One region of the Faecalibacterium taiwanense genome, then DNA from elsewhere that is predicted to be linked to it. Evidence: a T-box and tRNA genes for the amino acid it is inferred to sense, from the RefSeq annotation. Region 1 holds a T-box; the other holds one or more tRNA genes.

Evidence for each region. The T-box of region 1 lies ahead of PXT33_RS05050 (valine--tRNA ligase). A T-box ahead of a tRNA ligase gene usually reads a tRNA of that ligase, here a tRNA-Val.
Region 2: it has a tRNA-Val gene. The T-box ahead of PXT33_RS05050 (valine--tRNA ligase) is inferred to sense a tRNA for this amino acid. The anticodon was not compared.

Annotation. Positions count from the first base shown of each region.
Region 1 is NZ_CP155552.1:1,008,650-1,013,709, reverse strand. It holds gene PXT33_RS05050 (valine--tRNA ligase) at 1-1,633, opposite strand, end outside; T-box leader at 1,693-1,914, opposite strand; gene PXT33_RS05045 (bifunctional homocysteine S-methyltransferase/methylenetetrahydrofolate reductase) at 2,105-3,892, opposite strand; gene PXT33_RS05040 (GNAT family N-acetyltransferase) at 4,044-4,649, shown strand; gene hflX (GTPase HflX) at 4,646-5,060, shown strand, end outside.
Region 2 is NZ_CP155552.1:2,548,420-2,553,479, reverse strand. It holds gene tsaA (tRNA (N6-threonylcarbamoyladenosine(37)-N6)-methyltransferase TrmO) at 1-462, opposite strand, end outside; gene PXT33_RS12645 (aspartate dehydrogenase) at 475-693, opposite strand; gene PXT33_RS12640 (LexA family transcriptional regulator) at 742-1,359, opposite strand; gene PXT33_RS12635 (helix-turn-helix transcriptional regulator) at 1,555-1,917, shown strand; gene PXT33_RS12630 (hypothetical protein) at 1,889-2,125, shown strand; gene PXT33_RS12625 (FeoB-associated Cys-rich membrane protein) at 2,181-2,348, opposite strand; tRNA gene PXT33_RS12620 (tRNA-Val) at 2,528-2,604, shown strand; gene PXT33_RS12615 (hypothetical protein) at 2,853-2,987, opposite strand; gene PXT33_RS12610 (LysR family transcriptional regulator) at 3,098-3,979, opposite strand; gene PXT33_RS12605 (FAD-dependent oxidoreductase) at 4,147-5,060, shown strand, end outside.

The DNA.
Region 1 (5,060 bases):
TGTCGCGCACGATACCGTGGATGCAGACAGTGCTGAAGGGTGCCTTGCCGGTGTAGGCCAGACCGGAGAAGATCATGCGGCTGACCCAGAAGCCGATGATGTCGTAGCCGGTAACGAGGGTGTTGGTGGGGTAGAAATACTTGAGGTCTTCGCTCTCTTCATTGGGCCAGCCCAGCGTGCTGAAGGGCCACAGAGCGGAGGAGAACCAGGTATCCAGCGTATCGGGGTCCTGGGTCAGCTTTGCGCTGCCGCACTTGGGGCAGGCGCAGGGAGCGGACTTTGCCACCACGGTCTCGCCGCAGTCGTCGCAGTACCATGCCGGGATCTGATGGCCCCACCACAGCTGACGGCTGATGCACCAGTCGCGGGTGTTCTTCATCCAGTTCATATAGTTCTTGGTGAAGCGCTCGGGCACGAACTTGATCTCGCCCTTTTCCACGCTTTCGATGGCGGGCTTTGCCAGCGGCTCCATCTTGACGAACCACTGCTTGGACACCATCGGCTCGATGGTGGAGTGGCAGCGGTAGCAGGTGCCCACCTCGTGCTTGAGGGGCTCGATCTCCTTCAGGAAGCCGCCTGCTTCCAGATCGGCCAGAATGGCCTTGCGGGCCTCGAGGGTGGTCATGCCGGCGTACTTGCCGCAGTCCAGCACCTCCGGCTCATTGATGGCGTTCTTGCCGGCGGCGAACAGGGCATCGGCAGCAGCCTTGTCGGCAGCACCGGTCATGTGGCCGTCGTAGGTGAACACACGCACGATGGGCAGGCCGTGGCGCAGACCCACTTCAAAGTCGTTGGGGTCGTGGGCGGGGGTGATCTTGACCACACCGGTGCCCTTGGTCATGTCGGCGTGCTCGTCGCACACAATGGGGATCTCCTTGTTCAGCAGGGGCAGCACCACATGGCAGCCGTGCAGATGGGCATAGCGGGGGTCATCGCCGTTGATGGCAACAGCGGTATCGCCCAGCATGGTCTCGGGACGGGTAGTAGCCAGCTCCAGCATCTCGCCGGTCTCCTTGACCGGGTACAGCAGGTGCCAGAAGCTGCCGTCCTTCTCCTCGTACTCCACCTCGGCATCAGAAATGGAGGTGTTGCAGTGGGGGCACCAGTTGACCATGCGGTTGCCGCGGTAGATCAGGCCCTTGTCGTACAGGCGCACGAACACTTCTTTGACAGCCTCGGAGCAGCCCTCGTCCATAGTAAAGCGCTCACGATCCCAGTCGCAGCTGCTGCCCAGCTTCTTCAGCTGGCTGACGATGCGGTTGCCGTACTTGGTCTTCCATGCCCATGCACGGTCCAGAAAACCATCGCGGCCCACCATCTCCTTGGTCAGGCCCTCGGCACGCATGGCCTCCACCACCTTGGCTTCGGTAGCGATGGATGCATGGTCGGTACCGGGCACCCACAGGGCAGCATAGCCCTGCATCCGCTTGGTGCGGATGAGGATGTCCTGCATGGTGTTATCCACCGCATGGCCCATGTGCAGCTGACCGGTGACGTTCGGGGGCGGCATGACGATGGTGTAGGGTTTCTTGTCGGGGTCTGCCTTCGTGTGGAAGTAGCCGCCGTCCAGCCAGAACTGGTAGATGCGGTCTTCCACCTGGCTGGGATCGTACTGTTTTGCAAGTTCTTTCATAGGGTCCTCCCAGTAAAAAATGATGAAGTGGGACGAAAAAAGCCGTCCCACGGAACGTTCCATGGGACGGCTGTAATAACCGCGGTACCACCCAAATTGCGCAGAGCATCCTGCGCCCCTTGATGCCCCGGTAACGTGGGACAGCTCCGAGAGCGGCTTGCTCTTCAGCTCACCACTCCTGCTCCAAAGTGACAGCACACCGCCCGACCGTACCGGATTCGCAGCATTCTCCGGCTCTCTGAACGGCAAATGCAGTGCACACTCTTCTTCAACGCATTTATAAAAAGAATATAGCGTTTTTTGTGCGATTTGTCAATTACTTTTTCTTCAAAAGAATTTATCCCACTGCATCTTACGGTTTGGGCCTTATTCGTGAAAACGCGTTTGGAGTGGCCCGCAGGCCACGACAAACGCAAATATAAAAAATATTTTTTCCGCTATCAATGGCCAGAGCAAACGCATCGGCCATTTTCAATCCGCGATCCCTTCATCCTTCAGCCTTGCAATGAGCCGCTCCATCAGGGCGATGCGGTTGAAGGGGGTCATCAGGTAAAAGCCGTCTGCATAGGGCGCTGCAGCCTGCGCGGCCTTCACCGAGACTTCCAACCCCAGCTCTTCGCCCTGCGCACGGTCCAGCCCGGCAAAACGCTCAATGATCTCCGCATCCACATGGATGCCGTTGACCTCGTTCTCCATAAAGATGGCGTTGCGCTGGCTCACCACCGGCATGATGCCGGCCAGAATTTTCGCCTTTTCGCCCAGCGTTTCGCGGGTCTTTTTCAGGTTCACCACCGCCTGTGCGGAGAGCACCGGCTGGGTAAGGAAGCCGCTCATGCCATTTTGCAGCTTTTCCTGTGCGCGGCGCAGCTCCACATCAAAGTTGCGGGCGTTCAGGTTCAGCGCACCGAACACGGTGAGGGGCGAGGGCATCTCCCGGCCCTCCCCTGCCAGCGAGACGATGTACTGCGCCAGCTTGCGGGAGTTGAACTGGTACACGTTTTTCACCTCGTCCCGCTCCGCGGTGGGGATGGGGTCGCCGGTGATGGCCAGCACCTCCCGCACGCCCTCGGCGTACAGGCCCAGCAGCAGGGCCTTGGTGGCGTTCAGATTGCGGTCGCGGCAGGTCATGTGGGGCAGCACGTTCAGCCCCAGCTCCCGGTGCACCCGGCAGGCCACCAGCGAAGAATCCATCCGTGCCCGGGCAATGGGACAGTCCGCAATGGTCAAAAGGTCTGCACCAGCAGCCTGCAGGCGGCGTGCACCGTCCAGATAGCCGGTCAGGTCGGCATCCTTGGGGCTGTCCAGCTCAATGGCGATCACCTTTTTGCCCGCGTTCAGCTTGCGCAGGAAGGCATCGTCTTTTTCCACCTCCGGCTTTGCGGCAGTGGAGACTGCTACTGCCGGGGCTGCAGGCAGTGTTTCCGGCAAGGCATCCAGTGCCGCACGCAGGGCCGCAATGTGGGCAGGCGTAGTGCCGCAGCAGCCGCCCAGAATGCGCACACCCTCGGCAGCAAGGCGGGCCAGCTCCCGTGCAAAATATTCCGGCCTGCCCTGATACTGCACCCGGGTGCGTGTGACCACCGGGTAGCCCGCGTTGGGCATCACTGCAAGCGGCAGCTTTGTCTCGCCAAGCTGCTGCACCAGCGCACGCATGGCACCGGGAGCAGAAACGCAGTTCAGGCCCACAGCATCCACTGCACCGCAGGCAGTCATGCTGCGCACAAGCTCTGCGCAGTGACGGCCCTCGCGGGTGTAGCCGTCCGGCAGCACTGCAAAGGACACCAGCACAAAGGCATCCGGCACTGCTTCTTTGATCTGCCGCGCGGCTTCGGCCACACCGGCATCGCTGCTCAGCGTCTCAAACAAAAAGTTCTTTGCACCCAATGCGACAAACCGCTCGGCAAGGGCCGTATAGATCTGTGCCGCCGGGAGTGCCTCGGTGTCCGGGGCCGGGCCAAGATCGGCAAACACGGCAGCGCTGGTCTTTGCAGCGGCCTGTGCAGCCAGTTTCCAGCCTTCGTCCGCCATGGCCTCCCACATGGGGTTCTGCGCTGCTGCCATGCGCGGCAGGCCGAAGGTGTTGGTCTTGATCGCATCGGCACCCGCTTCCAGATACGCGCGGTGCACGGTCAAAATGCCATCCGGGTCCAGCAGGTTTGCCTGCTCACATTCCTGCCCGGGCTTTGCCTTATAATATGTACCCATGCCGCCATCGAACAGCAGCGGGCGCTTTTTTAAAATTTCACGCACATCCTTCATGAGGGAGTTCTCCTTTTTCCTACAAAAACGCTTGGCTTTCAGTTTAATGCACAAATGCCGTCCGGTCAAGCGTTTTTTCACGGCGGCGCTTGCAGGAACGCAAAATTTGTGCTATCCTATGCATACTTTATAAAGTGGGGAGGTGTGTGCCATGCGCCATGCCGGAACGCAAACGCTTGAGACCGACCGGCTTTTCCTGCGCCAGCTTCTGCCCGAGGATGCCGAGCAGATGTATACGAACTGGGCATCCGACCCGGAAGTGACCCGCTTTCTGCGGTGGGAGCCGCACAAAAACGCGCTGGAGACCGTAGGTCTGCTGGCGGCATGGGCCACCCTTTACCCGAACCCGGACTACTACCAGTGGGCCATTGTGGAAAAGGCTTCCGGGCAGGTGTTTGGCAGCATCAGCATCTTCAATGCTCTGCTCGGTGACCCGGCACAGAAAGCGCTCTGGCCGCAACAGGACTGCACAGACGGCATCTGGGAAGCAGGCTACTGCATCGGGAAGCACTGGTGGAACCATGGTTTTGCAACCGAAGCTTTAAAAGCAGCAGTAAACTACTGGTTTGAGAATACAGACGGCGGCTGGCTCACCTGCTGCCACGCAAAAGAGAACCCTGCCAGCGGCCGGGTGATGGAAAAAGCCGGTTTTGTGTACCACCACGACACCGTTGATCACAAGTTTGACGGCACACCGGTGGAGTGCAGAAGCTATCTGCTGACAAGAGAACGATATAACAGAAAGGACTTACTTTGAGCGAACTTTACGATATTTTGGTAGAAACACCCCCGACGAAGGTCATTCTGCTGGCGCTGGATCAGGGCCTGTGGGACTGCGAGCGCAGCCTTGCAGAGCTTTCCGCCCTGTGCGAAGCAAACCACATGGAAGCCGTGGCACAGGTGACCCAGAAGCGCCAGACCCCGGAGACCGGCATCGTGCTGGGTAGCGGCAAGCTGGAGGAAGCATCCCTTGCCGCCGAAACGCTGGGCGCGGAATGCGCCGTATTTGACGGCGAACTGACCGGCAGCCAGATCCGCAACATCTCCAATGCGCTGGGCGGACTGGAAGTGATCGACCGCACCATGCTGATCCTTGAAATTTTCCGCAGCCGCGCCGTCACCAACGAGGGCAAGCTGCAGACCGAACTGGCCCTTCTGCGCTACCGCC
Region 2 (5,060 bases), 1.4 Mb from region 1:
GGCGGCATCCGGGTGGCAGTCGGCATAGGGGATGTAAGGCTTGATGTCGTAGATGGGGGTGCCATCCATCAGGTCGGCACCGCGCACGATGAGCACCGGGCCAACGTCCGGCCGGTTCTCGATGCCTTCCAGACGCACGCTGGAAAGGCCCAGAGGATTGGGACGGAAGGGCGACCGGGTGGCGAACACGCCCATGCGGGTGTTGCCGCCCAAGCGCGGCGGGCGTACAGTGGGGGACCAGCTGTCCCGCACCGCGCCGGAGAACTGCCACACCAGCCAGATGTGACTGAAATCTTCCAGACCGCGCACGGCATCGGCATTGCGGTATTCGGGCGTAAAGATCACCTCGCCGCGCAGCTCGTCCACAAGGCCGCTCTGGCGCGGGATGCCGAACTTGGTGGGAAAGGCAGTATGGATATGGGCAATGACCTTCAGGGTCATCTCTTCAGGTGCAGTGGGCATGGTGAACTCCTTTTAATAGATCTTTTTCAGGGGGCATTCCGGCGGGATGCCGTACTGTGCCCGGAATGCGTCCAGTTCCTGAGGCGTGCGGATGAGCTGAACGTCCTCGAAATGGCCATCCGGGGAGATGAAACCGGCCACCTGCTCCCCGGTGCAGATGCTGCACCGCAGTGCAGGCTGCTGGGTGGCGGGGTCGTAAGAACGGGCAGGCTTTTTGCGGGAGAAAAACATGAGAAGCCTCCTTCTTTTATGAAACGTGCCTGAAAGACTGCAGGCGGCTCACAGCCCCCGGCACAGGCCGACAGCGCGGCCCTCAATGTGCAGCTCTTCCAGCTGCAGGCCGGTAAAGATCATGGGTGGACAGACGGCGGCATTGTCCGCAAGCAGCATCACAGCATCACCCTGCCGGTGGAAGTGCTTGAGGGTGGCCTCGCCGCCAATGCGCACTGCGGCGATCTCGCCCTGCTCCACCTCCGGCTGGCAGCGAATGCATACGATGTCGCCGTCGCAGATGGTGGGAGACATGCTGTCACCGTGGCAGGTCAGGGCAAAGTCGGCGCGCCACGCGGCGGGAACGCCGATATAGCGTTCAATGTTCTGCTCTGCCGTGATAGGAGTGCCGCAGGCAATGGAACCGATCAGCGGGACCTGCGTCATGGCAGGCAGCGGCTCAAAGCCCGGCGGCGGACAGGGTGCGTCCAGCCCCAGCAGATAGGCAGGGGTGGTCTCCAGCGCGGCTGCCAGCTCTTCCACCTTGGACTGCGGCAGGTCGTTGATGCCTTTTTCCAGCTTGGTAATGGAGGATTTGGACCGATAGCCCATGCGCTGGGCAAGCTCTTCCTGCGAAAGGCCCAGTTCTTTGCGGCGCAGATGCAGACGGGTAGAAAGCTCAGACATGCGAAACCTCTCTGAAAAACGTATGGTTGTTCTGTAAAAAGAATGCTGTTACCAGAAGTATACCAAAAAATTGCATTAAAATCAACTTTTTTCTGCGAATTTGCAAAAATGGGTTGACACTGAATCAATGCAGGAATATACTACAACTAAAGATTGTTGAACGGCATTGCCGATACGAAAAAAGGAGAGCGGAATATGGCAAATACTGAAATGATCCGGGATTATATCCGCGCCAGTGGGTACAAGATGCAGTATGTGGCACGAGCCTTGAAGATCAGCCCCAATGCGCTGAACCTGAAACTGCAGGGGCGCACACAGTTCAAGCTGAGCGAAGCAGAACGGCTGAGCGCGGTGCTTGGTCTGAGCATGTACGAGCGGGATCTCTGCTTTTTTGAAGAGCAGAACCGCCGCGAAGTGCTGGCACGCCGCGCGGATGAAAAGAGGAGGGCAGAACATGACAAGCGAGCAGAGAAATCAGACGCGGCTGGCACTGTACCGGTATGGGATGCGGCAGCGTGCACGAAGCCCGGTGGAGCGCAGCTGGTGCGCCGCCATTGAGGAGGGCCTTGCCTATTACCGTAAAACCGACCCGCTGCGTGCGGATCTGTTCGAGCTGCGCTATGTGCAGCACCGCACGGAGGACGATGTGATCGATCAGCTGCACATCGGCCGCACTACTTACCAGAAAGCCCATCAGGACCTGCTGAGCACCATTGCCGTGTACGCGGCAGAGCGCGGGGTGTTTTACCGCGAGACGGAAAGTTGAAAGCAGAATGCCCCCGGACGCTGCCAGCAGGCAATGTCCGGGGGCATTTTTGAACTCAGGCTTTTTTGTTCGGGTCCTGTTTTTCGCAGTGGCTGTGGCAGGATGCACAGTTGCCGCCGCAGCCCTCGCCCTTCCAGCCGCCCTGCTTGGAGATCCACACAACGGCCAGTGCAAACAGAACGATCAGAACGATCAGCGTAATGATTCCACGAAGTGTCAGCATTTTTTGTACCTCTTTTCCCGGTGGGAAAGTTTCTGTGTTCAGTATACACGATTTGGCATCAAAGGGCAACCGGAAAGCGGATACAAAAAGTGTGATTTTTTTAAAATTAGGGCTTGCATTTTGGCAAAGGCCGTGCTATAATAATCACGTTCCAGTTCGGAACGCACAAAACAAAATATGGAGGATTAGCTCAGCTGGTTAGAGCACCTGCATCACACGCAGGGGGTCTGGGGTTCGAGTCCCTAATTCTCCACCATACAGTTCGTACTCGAACCCCATTCTTTATGAAAAAGGGTTCGGGTACGTTTTTTGTTTATCGGAAGTTTGCGTTTGCGACAGCAACAAACACCCCAGTGGGATGTTTGAGCAACAGAATAGGCTACCAGGAAATCCCAAGTCGTATGACGTGGAATTTTTTGTTTCGATCAAGGACTCGAATGGCATCTACGTAAAAAATCCATAGCAAATGAGCCGGAAGCCTTCTGTAGATCAGAGGCTTCCGGCTCACTGTATATTCATGATAAAAGCAAAATTCCTGCCACCAGTACCATGTTGCAGGCAAAAAAACAGCGCGGGCAGTGCATCCACAAAGGCCGGCGAAAGAGTGAAATCGTCCGGGACAGGATCGTTTTGATTCATGTGATCGACCTTTGCATTTCTCCACGCAGCGCCGGAGAGACCTTTCTTGCTGAATTTCTGAAAAAAGAGCAGTGCTTTTACGCAAGATCGTCAATGCGTTCTGTAGCATGTCACGGGTCAATATCCAGCTCACGCAGAAGCAGCCGGAGGGCGGGCGAGATGTTCTCGCGGTTCCATACGGCCCAAGCGGGAACGGTATCGTTTTCCAGCGGGATAAAGGTGAGGTTTTTGTTGGCGGGCAGCTGAGCCAGCACCGGCTCGGCAAGGATGGTATAGCCGCCGTAGAAAGCCAGCTGCAGCATCAACTCCTCCATGGAATACGCAAATTTGATGTTCTGCGGGTCGCTGCCGTGGCGGGTGAGGACTTGCGCAAACTGGTTCCACAACTCCCGGTCCATGGCGGGTACATAATATTGTTCGCTGGCAAGCTGGCTGCGGTGCAGGGACGCATAGCTGGACAGGTGGCTCTGGCGATTGAGCACTACGTACTGGCGCAGCTGGCCTACTTGAGCACGCAGCAGGGAGGAGGCATCCTCCAGCGGGACCAGCTCCAGCTGCAGGGCAAAGTCCAGCTTTTTCTGCTGCAGGCGTTTTTTCAGGGTGGGAAAATCCCCAAGATGAAAGTGCAGCGGAATGGCAGGGTGCTGCTCCTTGAACAGCAACAGCTTTTCCAGAATGGGCAGATTTTCCATGCCGCTCATCATGCCAATCTCAAGCGGGGTGCTGCACTCGGCAGCAGCGGCGCGGGTGCGGCGGGCGGCATCTTCCGCAAGGTCGGTGATGCGCACCGCATACTCGTAGAATACCTGCCCGGCACTGGTAAGCGCCACCGAGTGCCGTGTGCGCTGAAACAGCTCGGTTTCAAGTTCTTCTTCTAGCAGCTTGATTTGCTGGCTGACCGCCGTTTGGGAAACATAGTGCTGCTGTGCCGCTTTGGAAAAGCTCAAATTCTGTGCCACCGCAATAAAATAGCGCATCTGCTGCAGGGTCATGACCGGCTCCTTTTTCTCTTAAAAAAATGCTTATAACTTTTACTTCTAATTATAAAAAGAAAGCAATATTTTTCAAGTGCGAGATATTGTGATAGAATTAACAACCGAAAAGGAGCACACAGCTCTGCACATTGAGAAGAAAGAGAAAAACGAAAGGAACCACCAAGATGAAAAAGATCTCGCGCAAAAGCTTTCTGAAGCTGGCTTCTGCTGCTGCCATGAGCGGCATCACCGCCAGCGCACTGGCTGCCTGCAATGCTGCTTCCGGCAGCACGGCTGCATCTTCTGCCGCTGCAAAGTACACCCCGGGCACCTACACTGCCACGGCCAAGGGCATGAGCGATATCACCATGACCGCCACCTTCAGCGAGACAGCCATTACTGACATCCAGCTGGATCTGTCCGGTGAGACCGACTCCATCGGTCAGGTCGCAAAGGATGACCTGATCAAGCAGCTGCTGGAAGCCCAGAACAGCACCATCGACGGCGTGTCCGGTGCAACCATTACCAGCGATGCTGTGAAGCAGTGCATGAACGACTGCATCACACAGGCCATGGGCGGCACTGCAGTGTCTGCCCCGGAAGCTTCTGAGCAGGCTGCCAGCTGGCGCACCGCCCCGGAAGCCATCCCGGACAGTGAGATCACCAAGACCTACGATGTTGACGTTGCCATCATCGGTATGGGCTATGCCGGCCTGAGCTGCTACCGTGAGCTGGCCGAAGAGGGCAAGAACGTTCTGGTGCTGGAAGCCATGCCCCGCGAGAGCTGGTGGACGGTCGGCCACGATATCGGCCACATCAACTCGGACTACCTGCTGAGCCACGGTGTGCCCAAGGTGGACGAAGTGGAGTTTGTGAACAACTGGATGATGCAGACCCACGGCAAGGCAAACACCGCACTGGTGATGAAGTTTGCCAAGAACAGCGGCAGCACTGTGGACTGGTGGCTGGACAAGATCAACCCGGACACGCTGGCCAAGACCCGCATCCAGTTCTGGCCGGACAACGAGTACACCGTGCACCAGCTGAACAACGGCATGCACTACTACACCGGCACGCTGGAATGGTGGGAAAACTACTG